Regions from separate parts of the Rossellomorea sp. ABR4_012 genome, predicted to be linked through region 1. Evidence: riboswitches for the same ligand, from Rfam matches in the RefSeq annotation. Region 1 holds a riboswitch; the other holds the start of a gene.
The links. Region 1 has a riboswitch for S-adenosylmethionine ahead of ACXAFV_RS00835 (LLM class flavin-dependent oxidoreductase). Riboswitches for the same ligand answer to the same signal wherever they lie in the genome.

Region 1 (15,161 bases):
GGTAACGGGAATCTACGCAGTGAGGACATGAAAACCATACTTGAAGCCAAAGACAGGAACGAGGCGGGGAAGACCGCCCCGCCGCACGGATTGTATCTTTGGAAGGTGGAGTATGGGGATTGATAGAAAGTCGTCCATGCTAGAGAGAAGTTTTTTAAATTGCTGTAAGCCGGTTCCAGCGGTTGATTGGAGTGCAAGACGAAGACTCCTATCAGAAATGCGAAAGGGCTTTGCTCAGAAGCGTGTGGCATAAGTCGAATTGGCCACGAAGGCGTTCTTTGCCTTCTTGGTCGATTTGGCTTATGACATGTGCTTCTAAGCCCTGCAGCTGGACAGTTCCAGCCCTTGCCGAGGAGGCTCCCCGCTCGCCCGCGGAAAGCGAAGTCTTGCACGGAAATCAATAGCGGAGTTAAAAAGACTAAACTGGAAATAAACTTTTTCTCTAAAACAACTAATCCAGGTGTAACATCCCCTTGACAATCACCTGGGAACAAGATATTATAGCATATGGTATGTTATTAACCCCACGATAAGCCCCGGAATCTTATTGTGATTAGAAAATAAATACTACGGATTCATTTAATAGGAGGTAAACTCATGCGTACTACGTATATGGCAAAAGCCAACGAAATCGATCGTAAATGGTACGTTGTAGATGCTGAAGGCAAAACTCTAGGTCGTCTAGCAAGTGAAGTCGCTTCAGTTCTACGCGGTAAACACAAACCAACTTTCACACCACACGTTGACACTGGTGATCATGTAATCATTCTTAACGCTTCAAAAATTGAATTGACTGGTAAAAAGCTTACTGACAAGATCTATTACCGTCACAGTAACCACCCTGGTGGTTTGAAGCAGCGTACTGCATTAGAAATGCGTACAAACTACTCAGAGAAAATGTTAGAGCTTACTATCAAAGGTATGCTTCCTAAAGGTTCTCTAGGTCGTCAAATGATCAAGAAGCTACATGTATACTCTGGATCTGAGCATCCACACCAAGCACAACAACCAGAAGTTTACGAACTTCGTGGATAATTAAAAAGAGGAGGTTATTATCTTGGCTCAAGTTCAATATTACGGAACTGGTCGTCGTAAGAGCTCAGTAGCTCGCGTACGTTTAGTACCAGGTAACGGTAACATTGTTATCAATGATCGTGAAGTAGAAGTATATATCCCATTCGCAGCACTAAGAGAAGTAATCAAGCAACCATTAGTTGCAACTGAAACTCTTGGTAACTATGACGTTTTAGTAAACGTACACGGTGGAGGTTACGCTGGTCAAGCTGGTGCGATCCGTCACGGTATCGCTCGTGCTTTACTTCAAGCTGATCCTGAGTACCGCGGTACTCTAAAACGCGCTGGATTGTTAACTCGTGACGCTCGTATGAAAGAACGTAAAAAATACGGTCTTAAAGGCGCTCGTCGTGCACCACAATTCTCTAAGCGTTAATTTCTGCTTTCGAAGACTCTCAACCTTTTGGGTTGGGGGTCTTTTTTATTTAATTATTGGATTATGTACGAAATAAAGGAGAAAAGATTGCCGGGGGTATCAATCATATATCTTAAATCAGGGAAAGGTATTGGCCCTCCTGATAAAAGGCTCATTTACAAATCGTTTTAAGAATAGAATCCGAATCCAAGGGGGCAGGGAGGGGGAAAGGGCATCTAAATATAGAAAGAACTATTAATGCAAAATTTCTGGTTCAGTTTTTGTTAAGTCGTTTTTAAAAGAAAAGTGCAATTCATGATTTTCGTTAATCGATGCGAAAAAAATGCTGTCCATTTTATTAATCCCTTTCTTTTGTAATTGATTTCTTAACCAAGTCTCACTTAAATTCATATCAGTAAGAACGGACTGATAAATTTCCCCTTCGATAATAACGGGATATGCAATACCTGCATGTTTTTTTTCAATTCCTAAGTCTTCTATGGTAACCGGAGCTTTATTAGATTGCTTGTACACTGTTAACCTGCCATTTGCTTCTACTATGGCAAGTTCAACATCTTTTATGTCAAATATATCTTTCTCTCTAAGCATTTGAAGAATATTGTCTAAAGAATAACAGAGACGTCTCAAATTCCCAACGAGAAATGTTCCATTTTTTATAACAGCAGTCGGTTCAAATGTGAGAAGTTTACCGATCTTCCGTTTTTTTATAACGATTTTAGAAATAACTTTTTGCAATAAACCTATTGCTATAACTGCTGCAGCAGTATGAATATGCCTAATATTAGGATCAGCAATATCTGCACCTACAACTGCACCTAGTGTTAAAATAATTAAAAAATCGAAAACCGGCAATTCACCTATTGATCGCTTACCCATATATAAAGTAACAATTAATAACAAAGGTAAAATTGTTATAATCCTTCCAAATACAATAAAAATCTCTTTAATCGTCTCCATAAATTTCCCCCTTTAATCAATTCTGAATGGATAGATAATCCCTTTTTGTACTGGTAATGTCCACAACCTGTAAAAAATACAACAAGTTTTTCTTTAACTTCAAAATCGTTTCCGCCTTTAATTGAAATATATAGTTAAAGTGCTCTTTATGTAGTTTTTTATTCATTTACCCTGTATTTGAATATAGTCTATCCAACTCCCCCGGGGCATTTATAGTGAAGAAAGTGGTGAAAGGATTAAATGATGTTGATACTTGTAAAATTAGCTTTTTTGAAGAATCTGATAGTCGGCAGTTTCCGGCGCAAACAATAATTTATCAGCAAGTAAGTAATCTCCAAACTCTATTGTAAAAAAAATTGTTTTGAAAAGATTATTTTTGACTATACTCCAAACCCCAATATAGTTCAAAGTTCCTTTGAACAGGTTAGATAGAATCGTGAGAGATGTTGAATTAGCACCATGGTTTCGAAATTCGTTTCATATTCTATGGAAAAGTCAGTAAGCGTTTTCAACAAAAAAACTGTGACAATCTTCACAGATAAACACTATATAAGAATAAATTCTGATTTGACAGATTATTTCGACTCCGTTATGATGATAAAAATTCAAACAAAAAAATAGAATATTTCCTTATCAAGAGTCGGGGGAGGAACCTGGTCCCGTGATCCCGCAGCAACCGTTACTTGTAACAAGGTGCTAATTCCAGCAAGCAGATGCTTGAAAGATGAGAGGATGGTATATACAGAACCTCTTCCTCATCGGAAGAGGTTTTTTTAGTAGCAGCGCAGGTCGGCTTTTAAAAAAGGCAGTTACGCTGTTATTAAACCAAGTATAACTATAAGATTACTTCTTTCAATTCTCCCTGCCATGGTCATAGTACATTTCATAATAAAGCAAAAAGGAGATTTGTCTTATGAAAAAACAGATTCATTTAAATGGCTTCATCCAAAACTCGCCGTCCCCGCATTCAACCGGATTATGGAAACATGAAAAAGATCAGGGTACGTCGCACAACAGCTTAGCTTATTGGGTGGAAACGGCTCAAACGCTTGAACGCGGGAAATTTGATGCGATGTTCATTGCTGATGTGCTGGGTACCTACAGCGTATATGAAAACAGTCATGATGCAGCAGTCAGGGGCGCGGTACAGCTGCCTGCTCATGATCCGCTCATCCCCATCTCGGCAATGGCCGCGGCAACGGAGCATCTAGGATTTGCGCCAACCATCTCCACGACTTATGCACAGCCTTATTCACTGGCACGGCAGTTATCAACGCTGGACCATTTAACAGGAGGAAGGGTTGCATGGAATGTGGTGACATCCTATTTGGAAAGTGAAGCCGTCAATCTCGGGCTGTCTGGAAGGCTCCCAAAGGAACTCCGATATGACCGTGCTGATGAATTTCTCCAAGTGGTTTATAAGCTGTGGGAACACAGCTGGGAGGACGATGCGGTTGTTTATGATAAAGAAAATGACACGTTTGCTGATCCGAATAGGGTTCATTCGATCAACCACGAAGGAGAGTTTTTCAGAGTGCCGGGCCCTCATCTGGTAGAGCCGTCCCCACAGCGCACCCCGGTATTATTCCAGGCAGGATCTTCTCCAAAAGGAAGGGATTTTGCAGCAAAACATGCAGAAGCAGTATTTACTAAAAATCATTCGCTGGACGGATTGAAACTGTACACAAACGATATCCGCAGACGGGCGGGGGAGCAGGGGAGAAAACCGGATGAACTTCTTATCTTCCCGATGATCCTGCCGATCATTGGGTCAACTGAAGAAGAAGCGTTTGCAAAATATGAAGAACTTACGAGTCACGTCAGCTACGAAGGCACCGCTTCTCTTTTATCAGGTCATACAGGGATTGATTTTTCACAATTTGACCCTGATCAGTATATCGATGACATCGAGACGGATGCCATGCAGGGAAATCTCGATATGTATGGGAAGGATCCAAACAAAAGATGGACGCTCCGTGAAGCGATTAAAAATCATGGGCTTGGCAATGGAACGGTAAAATTCATCGGTACACCTGAGCAAATTGCAGATGAAATCGAGAAATGGGCTGTTGAAGGTGATGCGGATGGTTTTAATATCGCCCAGACGTATTCACCGGGTACATTTAGCGAGTTCGTCGATCATGTGGTTCCCGAACTCCAAAAGCGGGGGATCTACCGCAAGGAATATGAAGGACCAACATTGAGAGAGAACATGTTTGGCAAAGGTCATAAACACTTGCCCGATCATCACCCGGCGAAAAAGCTTGTACCAGTTCATTCATAGGAAGCAACTAATTTGAGTAAGAGAAAGGAGTAGGGAATGAGTCAATTAGCATTGTATACATGGATAGGATTTGCTGTATTTCTTGCAGCTATGTTCGCACTGGGATTAATCAGTGCCAAAAAGACAAAAAGCGTCAGCGATTTTGCCATTGGCGGTGGTAGTCTCGGACCTTATGTGTTGGGTCTTTCCTTTGCCGCCACCTACCTGAGCGCGGCCACCTTCCTCGGCTACCCGGGCTGGTCGCATGATTGGGGGCTTTCGAATCTTTGGCTGTTTTTAGCGATCATCGGCGGGGGACCGATTGGTGTACTGATGGTTGCCAAGAGAGTGCGTAAACTGAATACCGGACAAAAATCACTTTCCCTTCCTGACTGGCTTGGTGATTTTTATAACAGTGACTTCCTACGGGTCGGTTCAGGGCTGATCTTACTTTTCAACATTTTTTATATTGCGGCCCAATTTGTTGCAGGTGCCCGGATTTTTGAATATCTTCTTGGAATGTCCTATAAGGGCGGGCTGGTTTTCATCGCGGTGATCGTAGTTCTGTACGTTTTCGGCGGAGGGGCCTTTGCCGACATTTATACAGATGCTGTTCAAGCGGTCATGATGGCAGTGGCAGGTATCTTTATCTTTATTTCTGGAATAGTCGTTTTCTGGAAGGGGAGCATCACTTCGACGTTCACGGGCATCAGCGGTAAATTGGCCGGGCAGGATTCGAATTTGGTTCAGGTATTCAATCCCGATTCCGCTCATTTTTCATCCCTGAGTTTAGTGACAGGTGCGATCGTGATTCAATGGGCATTTGCGTCCGCCCCGCATCTGTTTAACAAGGTATTGGGCCTTAAAAGCGAAAAAGATCTCGGGAAAATGATTTTGACCTATGTGATCGCTGCTTCTTTTTCGCTTTTTGTACTATTCGGTGGCATTTACAGCAGGGCAGCGCTGGGAAGTGACATTACAGCCCCTGACCTTGCACTGATGGAATATGCGGTATGGGCATTCCCTGCCATCATTGTAGCCATCCTTGGTGTTGTGATTCTCGCCGCCGCCATGTCGACAACGGATGGATTATTTGTTTCGATTTCAACTGTGTTTGCCAATGATATCTTCCTGAAAGTGCTGGTGAAAAGAGGGATTATTAACGTGAGTGACTCCAAAGCGGAGAAGATTGCGTTACAAATCAGCCGTTTGTCAGTACCGCTTATCGGACTGGTGGCATTTCTGATCGTCTTAAAGCCGCCGGCGTACATGGGTGATATCATGTGGATTGGTATTTCAGGAATCGCCGCAGGAACTATGGGACCTATTTTGTATGCAGTCTACGGACGAAAAAAAGCGTCCGCCCGGGCAGCGGAACTTTCAATGGTCATCGGCCTTCTTTCCTACCTCATCCTTTATTTTGGAGGAATCGTGCCGAGCACCATGGCAGCCGGGGCCGTTTCAACCTTTATAGGGATAGCGACAATTGTGATCCTCGCCCCTATCATCAAAGAACCTCAAACCAACCAAACAATCGAAAAAGTGTACAACATTAAGTGACAGAAAGGATGAAGAAGATGTTTGTAAACGAAATGCTCTCAATATGGCTATACGGATTCATCGCATTTCTCTCCATCACCGGGCTATCACTGTGGAAGTGGTATTTTACAAAATAATGCGAGCGAACCACCGGGACGAGGAATAATATCTTCGTCCCTTTTTCATTAGTATGTTGTTGTTCCATCGTTGAAAGTATGCAGCAGTTATCAGTAGTAGCAGTTATTGATAGACTAACCTTACATAGAGGTTGGTCTTGATCTTTTCTATTACCTGTTACTGAAATTTTTGGACCTTTCCAGCGGTCGATTTGGCTTATGTGATGTGCTTTTAAGCCCTGCAGCTGGACATTTCCCCTCGAGGAGGCTCACCAACCGCCCGCGGAAAGCGAAGTTTTGCACGGAAATCAATAGCGGCATTCAGAAGCTTCTCATCCATCAAAATTGGTAACAGTTACTCGAATGAAGACTTCTCTTAAGAAGGAAAATACGTTCAAAGGGGTGGATTTACATTGAACGTTATTACAACATTCAATACAAAGAGAAGAGAAAAACAAATCAAAACAGAAAGAAAACTACTGAAGGAAATCTCAATCAAAATGCTCCAGGAAAGTGTAAGGAAGCATTTCGGATATATAAAAATTCAAGGCGGTGTATTCATGCAGCAGGGGTTTGACGAGGCATGCTTCGATGTCGCGATTGAAGCCTATCTGCTTGGAGGAAAAGTAAGCAAGTTTGGATATTCCGGAGAAGACAGAGAATCGGTAAAAAAGCGTTGCAGGGAAGAATTAAAGCATTTCATCGATACGCTTTATAACTTTTGGCTGTATTGGTCTGAAATGGGGATTTCCAATCAAGTGGACGAATCCATTTTCTACAGCTGCGAACACTTTGTTGAAACATGGTGGTCAGAAGGGTATGAAAAGGGGGTCAAGCGCCTTAAGCTTCGGCTTCACTAATTTTTTCGGTTCTAAAAGTGTTTCTTGTCCCATATTTTTAGTAAAGAACAGCATGGTTACAATTTTTACTGAAAATAGGGGGAGAGACATGAGACAGAAATTGAAGCTTGCAGGGATTATTGCTGCCCTCGGTATCCTGTTATTTATTGTTCAATATAAAATTATGGACAAAGATACATGGGATTCATGGAATCTTCCCTTGTCAGGTAAGATTATATATATTGATCCTGGTCATGGGGGGCCGGATGGCGGAGCGGGGGATAAAGACGCATTGGAAAAGGATATCGCATTGAATGTCTCCCTGATGATCAGAGATTACCTTCAGGAGCAGGGTGCACTTGTGCTCATGACCCGGGAAGAGGACAAGGATCTGGCTGATGAACATACAAAAGGGTACAGCAGGAGAAAGGTAGAAGACTTGCACAAGCGTCTGAACCTGATCAATGAGTCAGAAGCAGATATGTTTTTAAGTATTCATTTAAATTCAATTCCTTCTCCTAAGTGGAGCGGGGCACAGACCTTTTATAATCCTAAGTATGAAGAAAATAAGGCTCTTTCAAAAGCCATACAAAAAGAGATCACCCGGAATTTAGAAAATACAAGCCGGGAAGCAAAAGGACTTCAAAGTGTGTATATCTTAAAGCATGCGAAAAAACCGGGTGCTTTAGTGGAAATTGGCTTCCTTTCAAATCCTGAAGAACGGTCGAACCTGCTCAAAGATGATTATCAGGAAAAAGTAGCTGCTTCCATCTATCAGGGTGTCCTGAATTATTTAACCGAAGAGGATTAATGATCAAAGCTTCTCCTAAAGCAGGAGCGGCTTTTTTGTGTTGGTGTTAAACACAAACTTTACATTAAAACTACGTTAAGAAAGAACAGGAGAGGGGTATAGAGTATTAGAAGTCTCGAAGTGGTCTACACTTGAGATAGACAAGTAATTAGGATAGGAAGGGTTCAAAATGAAAGCATCGATTATTGAAATACTCGAACAACATTATAATGATCTTTATACCAGATGGGTCCAGGATTTAGAAGAAACGACAGACAGGTTGAATATATCCTATTACCAGCATACCCAAGTGAAGAATGAGTTGTTCGAATCCATCTATAAAAGCCTTCTACAGGAGAATGAGAGCTATATCAAGGACTTTGATGAATTATACAAAAAAATAGTTGAAAACAAAGAAGCTCTTGAATACATTTCTACCGGATATCAATCGTTTAGAAGGGTTGCCCTGTTCATTCTTATAAAGGAAGATTTATCAAAAGAGGAAGTATTGGACATTTATGATGAAGTCGACCGCTGGTTTGATCCCGTTTTCAATAAAATGATCAGTAAGTGTACAGACTCATGGGAAGAGACGTTCGATGTACAGAAGAAAACGCTGGTTGAACTTTCTGCCCCCGTCATTCAATTATTCGACCATATTTCGGTGATGCCATTAGTCGGTCATATCGATGAAGAAAGGATCAACCGTATTAAAGAAAACCTGTTAGCAGGAGTAACGAAATATCATTCCTCCATTGTCTTTATGGACATTACTGGAGTGCCTGTATTAGATACCTTTGCGGCACAGGGGATCATTGAATCTACAAGGGCGGCCGGACTGCTCGGTGCAGAATGCATCCTGGTAGGGGTTCGTCCTGAGATAGCTCAGACGCTGATCAATCTGGGAATTGATTTAAAGGAACTGAAAACGTTCAGTTCCCTGAATAAGGGATTAGTGTTTGCGCAGAATCAATTGGATCATTAATCACAATCAAAAGGGCTGTCTGAATGGCGGTCCTTTTTTGATTCTTGCCGCCTTTTGGTGGCAGCCTCAACAATTCGGAATAATATACAACAAAAGTATTCCGACCCTTTTACACGTTATTTCTGATAACGATATGTTATACTATTAGTAGTTGTAAACGAATACATAAAAAAGGGTGGTTATTCATGTTAACAGAACAGCAGACTCGCGATCTTTTATCCCAGCTAAAGGATCCTTTTTTACATAAAACGTTAAAAGAAACCAACGGTGTTGTTGAAGTTAGTGTGAAAGAAGAAAAAGAGCATGTGAGTGTGAAGATTGCACTTGCTAAAACCGGTTCAGGCGAACAATTGCAATTCCAGCAACAGGTTGTCCAATTATTAAAGGACAATGGAGCGGCATCTGTGGGAATTCGTTTCACTGAACTTCCTCAAGAAGAACTTGAAAAGCATAGAGGGACAGGTGGAGAAGGCACTGATTTATTATCGCCTGCAAGTAAAACGACGTTCATTGCCATCGCCTCGGGTAAAGGCGGTGTGGGTAAATCCACTGTTTCTGTTAACTTGGCTGTGGCACTGGCACGTCAAGGAAAGAAAGTGGGATTGATTGATGCGGATATTTACGGGTTCAGTGTTCCGGATATGATGGGAATCGTAAAGCGTCCGGTAGTCCGCGGGGAAAGAATTATCCCAGTAGAACGTTTCGGGGTTAAAGTCATTTCAATGGGCTTCTTCGTTGAAGACAATGCGCCGGTCATTTGGAGAGGACCGATGCTTGGTAAAATGCTGAATAATTTCTTCTCGGAAGTAGAGTGGGGAGACTTGGATTATCTTCTATTGGACCTGCCTCCGGGTACAGGGGATGTTGCACTTGACGTTCATACGATGCTTCCGCATTGTAAGGAAATCATTGTCACCACCCCTCATCCGACAGCGGCATTTGTTGCAGCCCGTGCCGGAGCGATGGCATTACAGACCGATCACGATATCCTTGGTGTCGTGGAGAACATGTCTTACTTTGAAAGCAAGCTGACCGGTGAGAAGGAATTCGTATTCGGACAAGGCGGAGGAGAAAAGCTGACAGAGGAATTGCGTACAGACCTTCTGGGAAAACTGCCTCTGCAGCAGCCTGATTGGAATGAAGAAGATTTTGCGCCTTCGATTTATGCGGAAGACCACAGGCTGGGGCAGATCTATGGGGAAATCGCCCATAAAGTCATTGGAAAATTATCATAACAAAATGAAAGGACAAATGGAGAGGACTGTGTCCCTTGCCATTTGTCCTTTTTTATATGGACTTTGGTTTAGCCGCCGCCACCGCCGCCGCCTTCTGAACCTTCAGAAGACCCGCCGCCGCCGGTTTGTCCGCCTTCGCCGCCTTCTTCTCCTTTTCCACCGCCAGCTTCCTCGGCAGCTTTAAGAAGGATATCCTGTATCTTTGCTTTAAACAACGGGCTCTCAAATGTTTCAAGTACCACTTTTTGAAGGTGTTCGCGGTACTCCTTACTCTTTAAGGCCTCTGTCAATTCTTTTTGAAATTCAGGATCTTTCATTAAATCCATCATCATACCTTGATACTCTGGATCCTTCATCAAATCTTTGAGTAGCTTCTCGTTGCCTTCCTTCATGCTTTTTGCCATGGATTCGGCAAACTTTGGATCTTCGATGGCTTTCTTCCAGAATTCAGTGCCTTTATCAGACGTAAGGGTTTCAGAAATGGTATTCTTTACAACTGCTTGGTCCATAATAAGCTCTGCCTTCATTTTTTCATCTTTCATCACTTCTTGTATTGCCTTTTTTCCATCGTCGGTTTTTAATATATCGACAACCATTTTCTTGGTCTCTTCATAATCCATTTTACTGCCGCCTGTTTCCCCTCCGCCGCCGCAAGCGGACAAAAGAAGAACAGTCAGTAGAAAAAGAAAGGAATATCTTTTCATGGGTAGGCTCCTTCCATACAAATTCCCTTACCTTTAATATGAGGAATTGTGAAAAAAATATACACATCCAATAGTGGAACCTAGATTTTTTAAGGAAGCGTTGGTACAATCAACAGAGTGTATATTTTATATTTGGAGGAAAAATGAAGTGACCATCCGAAATTGGATTCGTTTTTTTGTACATACATTGATTCTTGGTGGAGCAGTGACGGCTATTGCCTCTCTATTCATTAGATGGGATCAATACAGCCCTTATATTCAAGATGGAAATGTAATCGGGATATTATCCAGCCTTTTATGGTTTTTATTTGTGGGATTTACTTTCAGTGTCATAAGCCAAATGGGATACTTTGCTTATTTGACGATCCACCAGTTTGGAGTGGGGATGTTCAGAAGCTTTTGGAATTCCGTTCAGGTTGTGTTAATTGCGTTTGTGTTATTCGACCTTGTCTATTTTCGATTCCGGGCATTTGCTGAGGAAGGGGCATCATATACCCCGTATATCTTCTTGGGGATCGGGATCCTGTTAGTGGGAATCCTTGTCGCGTACTTGAAGAATCAACAATCAGAAGCAAAAACCAATACATTCATCTCAGCATTGTTCTTCATGGTTGTTGTCACGACGCTGGAGTGGCTTCCGGTACTATTGGTAAACTCCATTAAATGGCTTTACCTTATGTTGATCGCTTTATTAGTATGTAATGCTTATCAACTGCTGAGACTTCCGAAATACATCGAACAGTCTCAGATTGAACGACAAAATAAACAGCAAAAGAATTAACAAAAAGCCCCGGGAGAGTGGAGTACACTCACGGGGCTTTTTTGATTATTGAATTATACTCGATTTCGCGTCACCGTTTGAAATCATATCCGACACGGAGACGAAGCTTCCTTTTCCTTTCAGGGTCTTCACGATGGCGGGCAGCGCGTTTTTCGTCTGCTTTGCAGAATCGGAAGCATGAAGAAGAATGATATCCCCTTTCTTGGCATCTTTTACATTCTCGATGATCGCCCCTGTCCCGGGGTTAGTCCAATCCTTCGAATCCACGCTCCAGTGAACAACCGTCAGACCGAGACTATCTGCCACCTTTAATGTTTCTTTGTTAAAGTGTCCGGTCGGAACACGAAGCAATTTTACTTCTTTCACATTCAGCTTTTTAAAAACTGTATCAGCTTTCATGATATCCTGCCTGATTTTATTCGGTTCCATATCGGTGTAGTCTGAATACGCATAGCCGAGATTCCCGATTTCATATCCGTCCTTTACAATTTGCTCGACTAAATCAGGATGACGCTCAGCCCAGGAACCGGAAATGAAGAAAGTGGCAGACTGAACGTTCAATTTCTTTAATTCGTCTAGAATCGGTTTAGCTTTCTCATCTCCCCACCCGATATTGAAGGTTAAAGCAACACCTTTTTCCCCTTTATAAATGGCCTTGGGTCCATCTTTCGTTCCAAAAACCGGAACCGAAGAGAGCGTACTGCTGTAGACAAATAGAGCGGTAAAGAACGAGATGACGATGACTAAGCTGATCTGCTTCATTCTTTTCGCATTTACGGTGTAGAACATATTCATTACACAATCCCTCCGTAACGTATATCTCTATAAAAGATATGCATGTCCTCAGAAAAAATATCTAACTTCAGAAAAAAATGATTATAAAATCCCTTGAATGGAAAAAACTACAAATAACAACATAAAGGGGTGACTTACTTGCTGGGGTTAATGATTGATGACAGAGAAAGACAAGAATTAGAATATCTGTTGAAAAGAGAAATGGATGAAATCCTATTTGACCTAAAAGATGCCCGGATTGATCAAATCGTGAAGCGGGCTATGGATGAACGATATAAAATATTGTTTTCTCTATTCCGCAGATTTGCAAGTCATAAAGAATGCCTCAAGTATATGAAGAGAAGCAATGATAAAAAGGAAAAATATTAAGATCATCAGCGGCTTTTAAATGGACAGGCTTCCCGGTACGAAAGTCTTTATCCATAGAGAGCCGCTTTTAAATGCCATGAGTTAAACATTTTGTAAAAAAATCTTTAAAAATGTATTGACCATGTAAAAAAAACTTGGTATATTATTAATCGTCGCTGTTGCGCTATCGAATAAATCGAAAACGCACTGAATAATAAATTTAAAAAAACAGTTGACTTCACACGATGTTGTGTGATAAATTAATAAAGTCGCTTCAAACGGAGCGCATCAACAAATTGAACCTTGAAAACTGAACAAAACAAGACAATACGTCAACGTTAATTCTAGATTTACCGTAACGAGTATCGTTACAAAAAAGAGCTATTCAAACTTTTATCGGAGAGTTTGATCCTGGCTCAGGACGAACGCTGGCGGCGTGCCTAATACATGCAAGTCGAGCGGATCAAAGGGAGCTTGCTCCCTGAGATCAGCGGCGGACGGGTGAGTAACACGTGGGTAACCTGCCTGTAAGACTGGGATAACTCCGGGAAACCGGGGCTAATACCGGATAACTCAGTTCCTCGCATGAGGAACTGTTGAAAGGTGGCTTTTAGCTACCACTTACAGATGGACCCGCGGCGCATTAGCTAGTTGGTGAGGTAACGGCTCACCAAGGCGACGATGCGTAGCCGACCTGAGAGGGTGATCGGCCACACTGGGACTGAGACACGGCCCAGACTCCTACGGGAGGCAGCAGTAGGGAATCTTCCGCAATGGACGAAAGTCTGACGGAGCAACGCCGCGTGAGTGAAGAAGGTTTTCGGATCGTAAAACTCTGTTGTTAGGGAAGAACAAGTGCCGTTCGAATAGGGCGGCACCTTGACGGTACCTAACCAGAAAGCCACGGCTAACTACGTGCCAGCAGCCGCGGTAATACGTAGGTGGCAAGCGTTGTCCGGAATTATTGGGCGTAAAGCGCGCGCAGGTGGTTTCTTAAGTCTGATGTGAAAGCCCACGGCTCAACCGTGGAGGGTCATTGGAAACTGGGGAACTTGAGTGCAGAAGAGGAAAGTGGAATTCCAAGTGTAGCGGTGAAATGCGTAGATATTTGGAGGAACACCAGTGGCGAAGGCGACTTTCTGGTCTGTAACTGACACTGAGGCGCGAAAGCGTGGGGAGCAAACAGGATTAGATACCCTGGTAGTCCACGCCGTAAACGATGAGTGCTAAGTGTTAGAGGGTTTCCGCCCTTTAGTGCTGCAGCTAACGCATTAAGCACTCCGCCTGGGGAGTACGGTCGCAAGACTGAAACTCAAAGGAATTGACGGGGGCCCGCACAAGCGGTGGAGCATGTGGTTTAATTCGAAGCAACGCGAAGAACCTTACCAGGTCTTGACATCCTCTGACAACCCTAGAGATAGGGCTTTCCCCTTCGGGGGACAGAGTGACAGGTGGTGCATGGTTGTCGTCAGCTCGTGTCGTGAGATGTTGGGTTAAGTCCCGCAACGAGCGCAACCCTTGATCTTAGTTGCCAGCATTCAGTTGGGCACTCTAAGATGACTGCCGGTGACAAACCGGAGGAAGGTGGGGATGACGTCAAATCATCATGCCCCTTATGACCTGGGCTACACACGTGCTACAATGGACGGTACAAAGGGCAGCGAGACCGCGAGGTTTAGCCAATCCCATAAAACCGTTCTCAGTTCGGATTGCAGGCTGCAACTCGCCTGCATGAAGCTGGAATCGCTAGTAATCGCGGATCAGCATGCCGCGGTGAATACGTTCCCGGGCCTTGTACACACCGCCCGTCACACCACGAGAGTTTGTAACACCCGAAGTCGGTGAGGTAACCTTTTGGAGCCAGCCGCCTAAGGTGGGACAGATGATTGGGGTGAAGTCGTAACAAGGTAGCCGTATCGGAAGGTGCGGCTGGATCACCTCCTTTCTAAGGAATATTTTATGAAACGTTTGACAGTCGAAGTTTTGTTCAGTTTTGATGGTTCAACCATCAAGGTTTTTTACGAAGCGTAAGCGGAGTAAAAGAACCAACCATTAAGTTTGTTCTTTGAAAACTAGATAAAGATATATTGATAGTCAAGAAATTACCGAGTATCGCCATTTTAGGTTTTAAACCTTATGTAACAACCAATTCGGTTAAGTTATGAAGGGCGCACGGTGGATGCCTTGGCACTAGGAGCCGATGAAGGACGGGACTAACACCGATATGCTTCGGGGAGCTGTAAGTGAGCTTTGATCCGGAGATTTCCGAATGGGGGAACCCACTGTTCGTAATGGAACAGTATCCTTACTTGAATACATAGAGTATGGAAGGCAGACCCAGGGAACTGAAACATCTAAG
Region 2 (15,161 bases), 690 kb from region 1:
AAGATAATAGCTAGGAGTTTCTGAAGGAAGAAAGCAATTTTTTGGGTTGGTATGGGTAACGGTATTAAGGATCCCATTATGGATTTCAATTGTCGGAGGGATAAAGCTTTTTTTAAAAGATTAGGAAAAAAATCCCGAATTTGATGTTTAGGTAGGAGTTGTAGTGGGTAATAAATACTATCTGGTTTATATTAAACTCTAAAAGATTGAGGTGCTACCTATGAATCTTTCAACCAAACAGGAAATGTGTTTCTTCTACCATCCGGCTTCCGGGAAAGATCTTTTCATCAGTATGGGCCACACTCGTCTTTATACAAAAAGCTTGAATATATAGGTCACTTCTTATGCTGGAATGATGCAGATTGCTCTGTCAGGGCATCTCGGTTCCTCCACGATTGAAAAATTAGATGAGTTTTTACTTGAATATAGAGACCATTTTAGAATCTATCGAAACATATCAATCGATATTAGCCAGTTGGATATCATCAACCAATTTGGAATTTTGGCATTGGTTGATTTGGTTTGTGTAGTGAAGCAGGAGGGTCTAGAGGTCACATTCCGCCGTGGTAGAAACAAGGCAGACCAAGTGTTGAGCGAAGCAGGGTTTTATGAGTGGCTGCAGGTAAAATAGAGAAGCTTGATTTCCGTCCCGTTCGTTTCGGGGTGGAATCAAGCTTTATTTGTGTGTTATTTCAGCTTTTCGATGTCCTTGATGATTTCTTCAAAAGGCGGATCTGATACCCCTTCGTACTTGTTTAGGAGTGTACCCGATTCACCTACCAGGAAAAAGGAAGTCGCGTGGACAAACTGATCCGAGCCCTCTACCTTGGCAGCGGGTGTTTTGAAGGAAACATTCGCGAAGGATTCGATCTCTTCACGGGTGTAGCCGGTGAGGAACGTCCAGTTACTGTAGTCTGAGCTGTGCTTTTTACTGTATTCGGTTAATGTTTCAGGAGTGTCCTCTTCGGGATCGATTGAAATCGAGACGAGCTGAACTTTTTCTTGAAGGCCGGCTTTGCTAATCTCTCTTTGCAGCTCCGCCATATTCGCTGTCATAGGTAGACAGACTGTTTCACAGTTTGTGAAGATGAAATCAGCGACCACGATTTTGTCCTTGTTTAACTCAGATAGCTTTACATTTTCACCATCCTGATTCACAGCTTCAAGCTCACCTACCTCTACACTCATCGGAAACGATTCTTCTACATTTTTATTTCCGCATCCAGAAACACCAACTGCCAGAAATCCAACCAACACAACAAACCAAAACCTCTTAATATCAATCTCCCCCTTTTACAAGAAAGGTCCGCCACTTCACCACGTTAAAGTGGCGAGGGACGGGCCTTTGGATTAGTCGATGAATTGTTTATCGATCAGGTCGGTGAATGTTGGTTTTTCTTTTAGGAATTTAAGTTCGTAGGATGAGTCGGCGAATGCCTGGACGGCGTCGGAGTCAACTTTGTAGGTGAACCCGATGCGATCCCAAGCCTGGTCGACGACTTCTTTGCTTAGTTCTTGTTTAGTTACTTCTTTAATGTCTTTGATCGTGATTTCTTTCGCTTCTTCCGGGTTTTCAGCAATGAATTCTGTTGCCTGTTTGTGAGCATCAACGATACTTTGGATTCGTTCAGGATTATCTTTGACTGATTTTCCGGATGCAACAAGGACGGATGCCGGCAGTGTTTCACCGAATGAGATTTCGTCGTGGTCGATGATGACTCTTGCACCTGTTTCCTGCTGGATGACCGCTGCCCAAGGTTCAGGAGCTACTGCGATATCCACTTTACCTGACTTCAGCATCGCCGCATATTGAGCGGGGTTTCCGGTAACGTGCTTCATGGTTCCGCCGATACGTGAAGACTCGATGCCATGCTCTTGCAGGAATGTCTCGACTTGAACATCATGTGTACAGCCTACTGCTGGTGTAATGAAAGACTTGCCGGCAAAATCTTTGACTGATTTCACGCCGCTTTGTTCACTTGCGAGTACGACTGTACCGCCAGTTGACCCGCCGGCGATGATTCTCACATCCGCTCCTGTCATGTAGTTGTTCATGGCAGGTCCCGGTCCGACAAGGCCGGCGTCGATTTCGCCTGTTTTAAGGGCGGTCATGAAAGATGAACCGTCCGGGAATGTTTTGTATTCGATTTTTGTGCCGTCTCCAAGCTGTTCTTCATAGTAGCCTTTTTCTTTTGCAACCATCGCCGGGACGTGGTTGATGTTCGGGAAGTAGCCGATGACGATTTTTTCTTTGTCAGAAGATGATCCTGACGATTTGTCGGACGTACCGCATCCAGCTAAAATACCGGTGAAGAGGAAGAAAATCGCTGTGAAAAGAAAGATTTTTTTCATTTTGGGCCTCCTAATTGGTTTGTATGGGTGAATAGCTGACTATAAGTCAGGGTTTTAATACGATATAACGTAACACCGTGACGTTTATTATCAAAAACAACACTTTTTATTATCAAAAAAGGAAATATATTATCAAAAACCAACCATTTATTATCAAAAATCCAATTTTATTATCAAAAACAAAAATCCACTACAGGCTAAGCTAAAATAGCTCCCTAAGACTCCAGCCCCCAACGCTTAATAACAGACTTCTCCACACGCTGGAAGATCAGCTGATCTACAATTGCACCGACAACACCAATGATGATCATCACCGCGATAACAAGACTCATGTCCCCAAAGTCTGATGCATAGCGGAGCGTGTAGCCGAGACCTGGTCCGGTACTCAATAGCTCGCCGGCCATGAGTGCTCTCCAGGCGAACGCCCAGGCGAGCCGTGAACCTGTCACCACATAAGGGATCGAAGCGGGGAAGATGACCCGTATGAATAAATCCAATCCTCTCGACCCCATTGTCTGTGCTGCTTTTAAAAACAGCGGCGATACATTCTTTATTCCCATTCGGATGTTCAGTGCCATTACGAATGTTCCACCCAGGATGACAACAAAGATAACGGATTTTTCATTTAATCCGAACCACATGATCGCCAGCGGTAGCCATACGATACTGGGTACACTTTGCAAGGCTAGTAAGACCGAACCAAGCGTGTCGTCTGCCGTTTTGGATTTAGCCAAAAGCACGCCGATGCTCGTTCCGATCAGCAGTGCAATGCCCAATCCGATCAGCAGCCGCTTGAAGCTTGCGACCAGGTCAATGATGAGGGTCTGATCCTTGATGCCGGTGAGTAGAGCGTCGAAAACAGAAGTGGGAGAAGGGAGCACAACTTCCGTCCACAATCCAAATCGGGAGCCCGCTTCCCAAAAACCGATGATAAGTGCAAAGAAGATGATTCGTTTAAGAGCTGTGTTCATAGGCCAATTCCTCACTAATGACTTTGTCGATTTCTTTCTTCAGGTAGCTCATGATATGCTCCTCGATTTTTACCATTTTTTCTTTATGAGCTCCTCTTGGACGGGGGATCTCCACTTTGATATCAGCAAGGATTGTACCTGGGCGGGTGCCCATTACGATGATCCGATCTGATAGTTTAATGGATTCCGAGATGCTGTGGGTGACGAAAAGAACGGTCTTCTTCGTTTCCATCCAGATCGTTTCAAGCTGGCCGTGAAGGCGGGAACGGGTTTGTTCATCGAGTGCGCCGAATGGTTCATCCATCAGAAGGACTTCCGGATCCATTGCCAGTGCCCGCGCGATCGCCACTCGTTGCTGCATGCCCCCTGAAAGTTCATGGGGATAATGTTCCTGATAGTTTCCAAGCTGCACCATATGTAGATACTTTGCAGCCTGCTGTCTCGCTTCGCTTTTTGACATTTCTTTTTTCAGGGGAAAGGTCACGTTATCGCGAACATTCAGCCATGGAAACAGGGCAGCCTGCTGAAATACCATACCGCGGTCTTTTCCGGGTTTCTTGATCGTATTTCCACCGACCGTGATCCCCCCGCTGGTTGACTTGGTTAGACCTGCAACAATTGAAAGTAATGTGGACTTTCCGCACCCTGATGGACCTAGGATAGAAACGAATTCCCCTTTATCAATCTCAAGGTTGATGTCTTTTAAAACATCCACGGGTTTACCGGTTTTATCACTATATTGTTTGTTAAGATGTTCGATTTGAATGAACAAATAATCACCTTTTCTTATTAATCATATTAATCTAATCGGAATTAATGAATTTAATTATAGTGTATTAGTAGGGATTGTCAAGGTTGCTAATTATTTATAAATCCTCATTTTTAAGGAATTTCGGAAATTAATTGTTATTGAGAAAAAAATGGATATAAATTTTAAAAAAATGAAATAAAATATGGCTGGATATCGTCTAATATAAAAAGGGAAAAAGTGGGGGAAATGGATGTTCAACAAAGGTAAATTAGTAGGTATAGCTTTGGGGCTCGTAGGATTGGTGCTTTTTTCTTTCCTGACGATGTACGTGCTTTCTCAGACAGAGAAAGGAAAGGCAGAAAAAGTATTTGCTTCGGCACAGGGGAGTTTGTCTTCCTTATATGAAACGATGCAACTCCATTTGAAAGATGCAGAGGAAGGCGGGTTGCTGACACTTTTGGATGAAACGGCTGTAGCGTCGGCCCAATTATCGCTGAATGATACGGAGAAACAACTCTCGAAATTGAATGGAGCAAATGAAGAAACAGTCAAACAAGAGTTAAATCCTAAAATGAAAGGAATTGAAGAATACAACGGTATTGTTCCCATCGCCAATCAGCTGCAAAGCAGAATTCATGATGCTGGTGAAAAAGTGAAGGATGATCCGCTCGATCCGGCTTTATCAAAGCAACTTACTTCTTTAAAAGAAGAGCTTGCTGAATTTACGAAGCAGGCAGCCACAATCGAAAATCCCTCTATCAGAGAGTTTTTTGCAAACAGATATAAACCGCAGATCGCACGTATAGAAGAGCAGGTAGCGGATTATCAAGAAGTGTCGAATCAAATCGCAGAACTCAAGACGAACGCTGAAAAATTTTCTCTCCCACAAGTGGAATTCGAACAAACGGTTTCACATCTATCAGAGAAAGTTGCAAAATTACCTTACAGCAACACAAACAAAAAGTTCCAGGAAGAATTACAACGAGCTTCGAAGGAATATGAAAAACAAAAACTGGCACTAGAAGAAAAGAAACGTGCAGAAGAAGAACGTCTTTCAAGAGAGAGGGAAAAAGCAGAGGAGGAGAAGGCTGAACAAGAAGCTTTTCCTATGAGGTTTACCGAGACATCTTCAAGCGGTCATGTAACAATCTATAGCCGGGAACCTTCTGGTGAACGCTTTAATGCAATTGATGAAATTGCCAGAAGGCATGGAGGAAGATACTATTACATTCCAAGCTCTGACGTAGCTGTAATTTTTGATAAAGAAAGAAAGGCTCTTGCTGGATTAAACTATGGATTTTCAACGAGCATAGATTTAAAAGTATTGTTCGTGGACTTATATGTTTATTACACGGGGACTTCCAAGGAAAAAGCTGCCGCACTTGTTGAACAGGTTATTGAATCAGGGGAGCCGATTGAAACAGGTGATGACAATGGAGAAGGTTCAAAGCTTTGGACAGAGGATGGAACATTGCTTTATGGTTTGTGGTAAATAAACGTACGTTAAATGAAAACTGCTGCCCATTTGAAAGGGAAAGCAGTTTTTTTTTTGGAAACCGAACCTGGTGATTTGAAAACATAGAAACACACATGATTTTCCGTTTTAAGCATAAAAAGATGGGGAACTTTATAACTAATACCAAATACTACTATTTTCTAATTTTAACAGGAGGGGAAACATGATCAGTCAAACGCGAGACATTGTTCAAAAATCATTGGATGCTTTACTGGAAGACCAGAATTTTCTGCCGGAAATGCAGGGGGAAGCGAGGGAGCAGGCTTTTACATCCCTGACAGCGATTTTGTCTACTCCGAATCATGTACATAAGTCTTTCTTGAGGGTGCCGCTTGAAAATGGGCGTGTCGACCGGATCCCTGCTTTCCGGGTGCAGCATAATAATGCGCTCGGACCTTATAAGGGCGGGATTCGATTTCATGAGATGGTGAATGAAGATGAAGTCGTCAATCTTGCTTCACTGATGACGTTGAAAAATGCTCTTCATGATGTTCCGTTCGGCGGCGGTAAAGGCGGAATCATCATCAATCCGCGTGATTACACCGACAAAGAGCTTAATGTGATTGCGAAAAAGTATGTCCAGTATTTCAGTGATGTGCTTGGTCCCGACAAGGATATACCTGCACCTGACATGGGTTCTGGCGAGCGGGAGATGGACTGGATGATGGCCGAGTATAAAAGCATTCACCCGGGTTACCCGTACAGAGGGAGTTTTACCGGAAAAAGCGTGATCAATGGAGGCTCTTTGGGACGCCGGGAAGCAACCGGTAAGGGTGTGTACTTTACCTTCCGATATATGATTTATGATTTTATTAAAAATCAGAAGAATCTGCTCACGAAAACGGATAATATTTTTGCCAAGACAGCCTTGAAATATGAAAACAAGCCATTGACCATTTCTGTTCAAGGGTTCGGGAATGTTGGTTCGGTGGCGGCTCTTGAAGCGTATCAATCCACTCATCTTCAGAACAAAGTGGTTGCGGTGAGTGACAGGAATGTGACGCTGCACAACTCGGATGGACTGGATATTCCTGCGCTTGTTGAATTCACGATGAGAAATAAGGGAGACCTTCCGACCACTGAAGAACAGTTGAAGGAGATTGATGTTAAGGCAGCGATATCGGACAGGGAGGATGTATTATACCTTGATGTGGATGTCCTGATTCTGGCTGCCTTAGAAGACCAGATCCATAAAGATAATATGGAAAAAATAAAGGCAGATATCCTTGTCGAAGGAGCGAATGCCCCTGTCACCACAGAAGCCGACAAATTCTTGAGTGACAAAGGTGTCATTATCGTGCCGGATATCCTGGCCAATGCCGGTGGTGTCATCGTGTCCTATTTCGAATGGCTTCAAGGACGTGAAACCCAATTCTACTCAGAAGACGAGGTGTTCAGGCTACTATATGAAAAAATGCAGGTAACGCTCGATACGGTCCTCCCGCAATTCTTCGGAGACCCATTTCCGCTCCGCCAAAACTGCTACATCCATTCCGTGACCAAACTGTCGACCATCCTGTACAGACAAGGGAAACTTTACTGAATTAACGCATCGAGGGACGGGCCTTTAGCGAGCTAAAGGCCCGTCCCTCTTCAATGTGTTTATACGAATTTCTTGTGGGTAAAGGATTTGTAGAAAGACATTAATAACTTTGAAAGGAGAGATTTCAGCATGGCAGAACGACATGCGAAGAAGCTTCCCTACAAAGGGATTAATACGGAAAGGAACAATGGATTAACGGATACGCAAGAGGTACTTTGGGCGAAAGAATTTAAGCGGGCGACGAAAGCTGGGTATCCGGATGAAGTGAAAAGTCATCGTGAATAGTGGAAATGATTGAAGAACCTCTGTGAACCGTATTTTATATGCGGTTTGCGGGGGTTTTTTGTTTGACTGCATTTTAGGCTTCATTCAAAAAGTGAAATTGAGCTAGCGATCAAAGGAAAAATCCCGGGTGCCAGATCCCTGGTGCCAGGCACAATCAGGCAATTTTGTTCCTGGCACAAAACGCCTTGATTGTACCAGGAACAACCACCACTTATTGTTCCTGGCACAACTCTTCTCCAAGTTCCCGCCTTCTGGAACCCAAAAAACATCAAATCAATATAATCCAAACCAAGGGTGTCCTTTTCCTCCCCCAATCCCTATATAAAAGGTGAAAGGAGGTGAGGCACAATGGCAACAGCGGATTTGAAAGGAACGAAGCTGAGATTTGCATTCAACGACGGGATGGATGAGAAAGGCAACCCGAAGTATAAGTACAAGTCGTACAGCTACATCAAAGGTTCAGCAACTGCAGATGAGATGCACAGTGCAGCTCAGTCGCTAGCAGGTCTTTCGGAGAAAAACTTATTCAACGTAGAAAAGATTCAAAACTTTGATATCAACGCATAATGATCACTGAAATTTTGATAGGAAGGAGGGGATTTCAAAATGGCAAAGGTACTTGAACTTCAATTTAAAACAGAAACAGGAAAGTCTGCGAAAATCAGCGTCAACGATCCGATCGACCCGATCGATACCATCCAGGTGAAAGCAGCTATGGACAACCTGATCGCAACCGGCGTATTCGGCAGCTCAGGCGGCGCTCTAGTAAGCGTAGATGGAGCACGAGTGGTTGAGCGTAATGTAACGGACTATGAAGTTTTATAATAAATGAATGAAGCCACCTCGAAATCCTATATCGAGGTGGGTTTTTCAAATTAAATAAACGATTGTTTAAACCACCAAAAGCTCAACGCAGCAAGGTTTTGAAGTGTTAATCAAACGTTTGTTTAAAAATAGAGGAATGCCTCAAAAGGGAGTTGAGGGAGGCTCACGGGTCACCCGCGGAAAGCGAAGTCTTCCACGGAAATCAAAAGCGGTGTTCAAAAGAGTAAACTACAAAAAACTTTTCCCCGTCCCTTAAACAAAGATAACGCTTACATATATAATCCGTTCAAATCCCTTATTGACTTTCCATATCAAACCATATAATATCTCCTATAAGATTAAAAACTCCGAAAATTAAATACTTTCAAATTATCAAGAGCGACTGAGGGATCAGGCCCTATGACGTCCGGCAACCTCCAATAAGGAACGGTGCCAATTCCTGCAGGATGGATTTCATTCTGAAAGATAAGTCGATGATACAAGAGCGATGCTTCTTTCAGTAATTGAAAGAGGCATTTTTTATTTGTTCAAAACATACTCACGTACTACTCTTGCCGAGACACGGCAATCAATGCAAAAGAAAAGGGGTGTTAAAGATGATCCAAATCAACAACCTTGTAAAAGAATACAAGACAAAAAAGCAAACAGTAATTGGTGTGGATAACGTCTCCGTCACCATACACAAAGGAGAAATCTTCGGCATCGTCGGTTACAGCGGGGCAGGGAAAAGCTCGCTCATCAGGTGCCTTAACTTACTGGAAAAGCCGACTTCGGGGGAAATCATCATCGATGGCCAGGACTTAATGAAGCTGTCTTCTAAAGAGCTGCGCTTCGCTCGCCAGAAAATCAGCATGATTTTTCAGCACTTTCACCTCATCAAAGCGAAGACGGTATATGAGAATCTTGCTTTTGCCTTAAAAGCAGCCAAGGTGCCAAATGCAAATATCAAGCCGCGGGTGACGGAACTTTTAGAAATGGTCGGGTTAAGCGATAAAGCCTATGCTTATCCAGCGCAGCTGAGCGGGGGACAGAAACAGAGGGTCGGAATCGCAAGGGCGCTCGCAAACAATCCATCTGTCCTGCTATGCGATGAAGCGACATCTGCTCTGGACCCCAGCACAACAAAGTCCATCCTCAAACTTTTAAAAGATATCAACAAACAGCTTGGACTGACTATCGTCCTTATCACGCACGAAATGGAAGTGGTAAAAGAAATCTGTGACAGGATGGCCGTCATGCAGGACGGGAGAATCGTGGAAGAAGGCGCGGTTTACGACCTCTTCGCCAACCCGAGACAGCCGCTTACCAAGCAGTTCATCGAAAACATACTGCAGTTCGAATTGCCTCCTCATTTACTGAAGAGCCGAACGGGCAAGCTGATCAAAATCCAGTTCAAGGGTTCGATTGCAGAGGAGAGTGTCGTGTCCGAAGTGTTCCAGAAATACAAGGTTCGCGGCAATATCCTGCACGGAAAAATCGAGTATATCCAGGAAACTCCCCTCGGGATTTTCATCATGGAACTGATCGGGGACGAGACTGAAACACAGGCAGCCATCCGCTACATAACTGCCAAAACACAAAGCCTGGAGGTGCTGGACCGTGCTGCCTGATTCATTGATTGCGATTTTACCAGAGTTGAATAAAGCTTTTCTTGAAACGGTGTATATGGTCGGAATTTCGTTGGCAATCGCGATATTGCTCGGCCTGCCGTTAGGGGTCCTGCTTTTTGTGACAGATAAGGGGTTGTTCCTGCAAAACGGATTCATCAAGAAAATCGTCGGCTTTGTCGTCAACATGGTCCGTTCGATTCCGTTCATCATTTTATTAGTGGCACTCTTGCCTCTTACAAAAATATTGACGGGAACGACGATCGGGCCGACCGCCGCATCCGTGTCGCTGTCTGTAGCGGGGGTTCCGTTTTTTGCAAGAATGGTGGAGACAGCCCTTCGTGAGATTGATAAGGGAGTGATCGAAGCCTCGGTATCGGTTGGGGCGAGTCCGTGGATGATCATCAAGGACGTCCTGCTGCCGGAAGCAAAGCCTGCAGTCATTCAGGCCATCACGATTACAACGATCAGCCTGGTCGCCTATTCCGCCATGGCGGGAATTGTTGGCGGAGGTGGTGTCGGTGACCTGGCAATCCGTTTCGGCTACTACCGCTATGACAATACCGTGATGATCACCACGGTCGTCGTCTTGATCTGCCTGGTGCAGCTCATCCAATATACGGGGGATATTTTTTCAAGATTAGTAGATAAACGATAAACAATTTAGGGGGAAGATTTCATGAAAAAGTGGATTTTACTTTTAGCAGCAGCATTAACAGTCAGCTTGCTTGCAGCCTGCGGCGGAGAAGAAGCGAGCTCGGGGGGCAAGAAAGAAATAACAATCGGTGCGACTTCCGGTCCATACAGTGATATGGTCACAAAAGCCTTCAAACCGGGACTTGAAAAGAAAGGCTACACGGTAGAGGTCAAGGAGTTCAGTGATTACATCCAGCCGAACAATGCATTGGCGCAGGGCGACCTGGATGCTAACCTGTTCCAGCATAAAATCTACATGGAAACATTCGCGAAGCAGCACGGCATGGAGCTTTCGGAGGTCATCGTCGTTCCTACCGCACCGATGGGCATCTACTCAAACAAATTTGATTCTATAGAAGATATCAAAGAAGGCAGCGCCATTGCCATTCCAAACGACCCGACAAACGCAGCCCGCGCATTCCAAATACTAGAGGACGCGAAGCTGATCACATTGAAAGATGGGACAGATCCATTAACGGTATCTGAAAAAGACATCGATAAAAACGTGAAAAACCTTCAATTCAAACCGATCGAAGCGGCACAGCTTCCAAGAGCAGTTGAGAGCGTTGACCTGTCAGCAGTACCGGGTAACTATGCGTTAGCTGCAAAAATGGACTTACTGGACGCATTGCAGCTTGAAAACATGCCTGATCAATACCGAAACCGCGTCGTCATGAACACAAAAGACGTCGATTCACAACTGGCAAAAGATATCAAAGCAGTGGTGGAAGCAGACGAATTTGAAAAAATCATCGATGAAGAATTCAAAGGCTTCGGGAAGCCGGAGTGGATGGAATAATTTAATGCTTTAATGTAGTGAGGGACGGGCCTTTAGTTAGCTAAAGGCCCGTCCGCTTTTTTTGTATTATTTAGTAGAATAATAGTGCTTTTTGCTCAAGGGAAATAAGTATTATTGATTGAATACTAGTAATGTTATGAAATTTTGTTTAATTAAGGAAGGTGAGGGTGTAAGGAATACAAGCAACAAAAAATAAAAAGGAGTTGAAACCCTAAAATGAAAAAACGTCTATTTCATGCTTCAATTTTATCTATCATTCTAGTATTCATTCTATCCACCTTTAGTGTTGGCGCAGCACCACAAGCTAATAAGGCATTTTCCCCTCAATCACAGACACCTCCAGATCTAGCAGAAATCTTTGGTAATGTAGACACCTCGTCTTCCGCAATCACCAGCGTAATTGTAGAACTGGAGGAAGAATCAGTCGTAGAAGCGAAACATAAAGGAAAGAAGCAGTCCAAAGACAACTTGGCAAAAACACGCAGTAAGGTAAAAAAAGATGTTAAGGCTGCAGCAAAGTCAAGTAAGGTAAAACGTGAGTATGATCACGTATTCTCAGGCTTCTCAATGGAACTCAAGTCAAATGAAATTCCGAACATACTGGCAGTGCCAGGTGTTAAAGCAGTTTATCCGAATATTACATACACCATGACGGATTCTAAAGATGTAACAATTGAAGAGGATGCGTATCATCCTGAGATGATGAACAGTGCACCATTTATCGGAGCAAATGAGGCATGGGAATCCGGTTATACAGGTGAAGGAATCACTGTGGCTGTTATCGATACAGGAGCAGATTATACACACCCTGATTTAGCTCATGCGTTCGGTGATTATAAAGGATATGATTTCGTTGATGATGATAATGATCCCCAGGAAACGCCAAAGGGTGATCCGCGCGGAGAAGAAACGACTCATGGAACACATGTATCTGGTACAGTGGCAGCGAATGGACAGATAAAAGGAGTTGCACCTGAAGCGACTTTACTGGCTTATCGAGTATTGGGTCCAGGCGGCAGCGGTACCACTGAAGACGTTGTGGCTGGAATCGAAAGAGCGGTTCAAGACGGGGCTGATGTCATGAACCTGTCCTTGGGTAATAGTTTAAATAATCCTGACTGGGCGACGAGTATTGCACTGGATTGGGCAATGGCAGAAGGGGTCGTAGCGGTTACTTCCAACGGAAACTCAGGACCTGATAATTGGACAGTCGGTTCACCGGGAACTTCACGTGATGCCATTTCTGTAGGAGCCACTCAGCTTCCTTATAATGTATACACTTCTGAGATAACGACTACAGGCGGAGTTGCGTATGAAACGGATAAAGTGATGGGCTTCGCAAGTGATGAAGAACTGCTTGCCCTCGATGGGAACGAGTATGAGTATGTTTATGCAGGTTTAGGGACAGTGGAAGATTTTGAAGGAAAAGATGTAGAAGGGAAAATCGCACTCATCAAACGCGGTGCCATTCCTTTTGTTGATAAAGCATCAAATGCCAAGGCTGCAGGTGCTATTGGAGCAATCATCTTCAATAGTTCATCAGGTGAATTTGAATATGAAATTCCAGGTATGGCAGTTCCAACTTTTAAAATGTCGGGAACAGATGGTCAGAAGATGCTTGATGAATTAAATAAAGGAAACAATACAGTAACGTTTCAATTGCAATTTGACAGGGAAATCGGGGAAACGGTTGCTGACTTCTCTTCCCGCGGCCCGGTAGTGGACACTTGGATGATCAAGCCGGATGTTTCCGCCCCAGGTGTTAATATCGTGAGTACAGTACCAACGCATAATGAAGAGGACCCACATGGGTATGGTTCTAAACAAGGAACAAGTATGGCATCCCCGCATGTTGCCGGTGCTGCTGCCTTACTATTGGATGCCCACAGTAATTGGGGTGTGGATGATGTAAAGGCAGCCCTGATGAATACTGCAGTAAATCTTTTTGACAAATCGGGGGAACCATACCCTCATAATACACAAGGCGCAGGGAGTATACGTCCGGTGGATGCAATCAATGCGGAAACACTTGTCACACCTGGAAGCCATTCCTTTGGTGTCTTCTCCAAAGAAAAAGGTAAGCAGGTAGAAAAACAGCATTTCACGATTAAAAATCTTTCGGACAAAAATAAGAAGTACAGTTTTGATGTACAATTCGAAGGGAACCCGGAAGGTATCAAAGTGAAAACCAGTAAAAACCTGAAAGTTAAAGCCAATAAATCACAAAAAGTGAACTTTAAAGTACAAGTAGACGCAAGTAAATTAGATCCGGGATATTATGAAGGAACTGTAGTAGTCAGTGATGGTGACAGTGAATTAGAAGTTCCGACAATTCTCTTTGTTAAAGAACCCGATTATCCACGTATTGATGGTGGTGTGACAGTTACTGAGACAGAGAACGGATATGATCTTGAAGTATACTTGCCGGGAGGAGCAGAAGAAGCTGGTATTTGGGTATATGATACGGACCTGAATTATGTAGGAGACGGTCCTGTTTATACAAAATTACCTAAACATTACAACACATTAAGCTGGGATGGAAAAATTAACGGAGAAAACCTGGCACCTGGAAACTATTATTTCTTCGTTTATGCAGTTAAAAATGGACAGACGGACTACGTAAATAGCGATGTTGTAACAGTAGAGTAAATAATTTAATAAATTGATCAGAGGCGGGCTTTGCAAAAGGCCTGTCTTTTTTGTTTTTGCACAAGTTGAATGCGAATTTAAGATTATAAGCAAACTGATAATAGGTCTAATTTCACTCTTTGTGTAACATTTGTAAGCCAAAAGTTCTGATTTTGTAAAATAATTGAAAATATCTTAAAATTCGACGAAAAAATGCTATATTTAAAAGGAAGCTTAGTCAAAATTCTACATACTAAGCGGTTATTGGAAATGAATAATGGAGGTGTTTTCATAGGATAAATTGTATATCCGGCTGAAAATCCTTTTGGGGAAAAAGACGGGTTTTCGAGGAGAGAAGTGACATCTTATGTAAGCGTTTTCATTTAAGGTTTGTACAGAACTTACTCTAGACAAAAAAAGAGGAGGAACCAGTTTGAAAATCATGAAAAAGCAGTTGTTTATTTTAACGACGATCTTTGCCATGCTGGTTGGATATATTGTTCCAATCGGTTCGACAGCTTCTGCAGCGGACTATTTGACGGTGCAGGAAGCAATTGAGAATAATGAGGGAACCGGAACTGTAACGGGTTATATTATTGGTCATACAACGTCGACCAATAGTTACGATTTCGAAGCGCCTTTCAGTAATGACTATAACTTTGCTATTGCTGATAGTGTGGATGAAACGGACCCGGCTAATATACTGCCGGTACAAGTTCCGTCTGTTTTCCGTACGGCATTTGGTCTTCAGACAAACCCTGATATTATCGGTAAAAAAGTAATTGTTTCTGGAGACTTAACAGCATATTTTAGTGTCCCTGCACTAAAAAATGCCTCTGCCATGTCCTTCGAAGGTGAACAACCGGAAGAACCAAAACCATACGAAGGCATCGAAGGCTTAAGCATCCATGACATCCAGGGAGAAAGCCACACATCTCCTTATGTTTCTGAAAAGGTAAAAGAAGTAGAAGGAATCGTCACGCATGTTGACGATGCAAGCAACTTCTACATGCAAGACCCTAATCCAGATGAGAACCCTGAAACTTCCGAAGCGTTGCTTGTGTACAAGCCTGCTCACGGCGTTCAAGTCGGCGACCATGTAAAAGTTGACGGCCAGGTGAAAGAATGGGTATTGGATGGCTACAGTGAAAAATTAGAGACAGACCTGGCAATGACAGAACTAAATGC

Region 2: linked by a shared signal. The riboswitch ahead of ACXAFV_RS04205 (methionine ABC transporter ATP-binding protein) and the one ahead of ACXAFV_RS00835 (LLM class flavin-dependent oxidoreductase) in region 1 are both predicted to bind S-adenosylmethionine.

Annotation. Positions count from the first base shown of each region.
Region 1 covers NZ_JBSWVK010000001.1:152,503-167,663, reverse strand. Annotated here, with positions in the region: gene truA (tRNA pseudouridine(38-40) synthase TruA) at 1-123, shown strand, start outside; gene rplM (50S ribosomal protein L13) at 598-1,035, shown strand; gene rpsI (30S ribosomal protein S9) at 1,058-1,450, shown strand; gene ACXAFV_RS00840 (DUF421 domain-containing protein) at 1,685-2,407, opposite strand; SAM riboswitch class I at 3,035-3,138, shown strand; gene ACXAFV_RS00835 (LLM class flavin-dependent oxidoreductase) at 3,321-4,691, shown strand; gene ACXAFV_RS00830 (sodium:solute symporter family transporter) at 4,728-6,230, shown strand; gene ACXAFV_RS00825 (DUF2521 family protein) at 6,739-7,185, shown strand; gene cwlD (N-acetylmuramoyl-L-alanine amidase CwlD) at 7,274-7,975, shown strand; gene ACXAFV_RS00815 (STAS domain-containing protein) at 8,145-8,939, shown strand; gene ACXAFV_RS00810 (Mrp/NBP35 family ATP-binding protein) at 9,125-10,174, shown strand; gene gerD (spore germination lipoprotein GerD) at 10,243-10,878, opposite strand; gene ACXAFV_RS00800 (KinB-signaling pathway activation protein) at 11,027-11,659, shown strand; gene pdaB (polysaccharide deacetylase family sporulation protein PdaB) at 11,705-12,454, opposite strand; gene ACXAFV_RS00790 (hypothetical protein) at 12,593-12,823, shown strand; rRNA gene ACXAFV_RS00785 (16S ribosomal RNA) at 13,196-14,747, shown strand; rRNA gene ACXAFV_RS00780 (23S ribosomal RNA) at 14,955-15,161, shown strand, end outside.
Region 2 covers NZ_JBSWVK010000001.1:842,390-857,550, forward strand. Annotated here, with positions in the region: gene ACXAFV_RS04155 (STAS domain-containing protein) at 353-631, shown strand; gene ACXAFV_RS04160 (SCO family protein) at 688-1,257, opposite strand; gene ACXAFV_RS04165 (aliphatic sulfonate ABC transporter substrate-binding protein) at 1,351-2,352, opposite strand; gene ACXAFV_RS04170 (ABC transporter permease) at 2,568-3,323, opposite strand; gene ACXAFV_RS04175 (ABC transporter ATP-binding protein) at 3,307-4,095, opposite strand; gene ACXAFV_RS04180 (hypothetical protein) at 4,325-5,566, shown strand; gene ACXAFV_RS04185 (Glu/Leu/Phe/Val family dehydrogenase) at 5,754-7,133, shown strand; gene ACXAFV_RS04190 (YfhE family protein) at 7,263-7,418, shown strand; gene ACXAFV_RS04195 (DUF1659 domain-containing protein) at 7,767-7,985, shown strand; gene ACXAFV_RS04200 (DUF2922 domain-containing protein) at 8,025-8,243, shown strand; SAM riboswitch class I at 8,610-8,715, shown strand; gene ACXAFV_RS04205 (methionine ABC transporter ATP-binding protein) at 8,840-9,853, shown strand; gene ACXAFV_RS04210 (methionine ABC transporter permease) at 9,843-10,508, shown strand; gene ACXAFV_RS04215 (MetQ/NlpA family ABC transporter substrate-binding protein) at 10,530-11,345, shown strand; gene ACXAFV_RS04220 (S8 family serine peptidase) at 11,562-13,994, shown strand; gene ACXAFV_RS04225 (5'-nucleotidase C-terminal domain-containing protein) at 14,416-15,161, shown strand, end outside.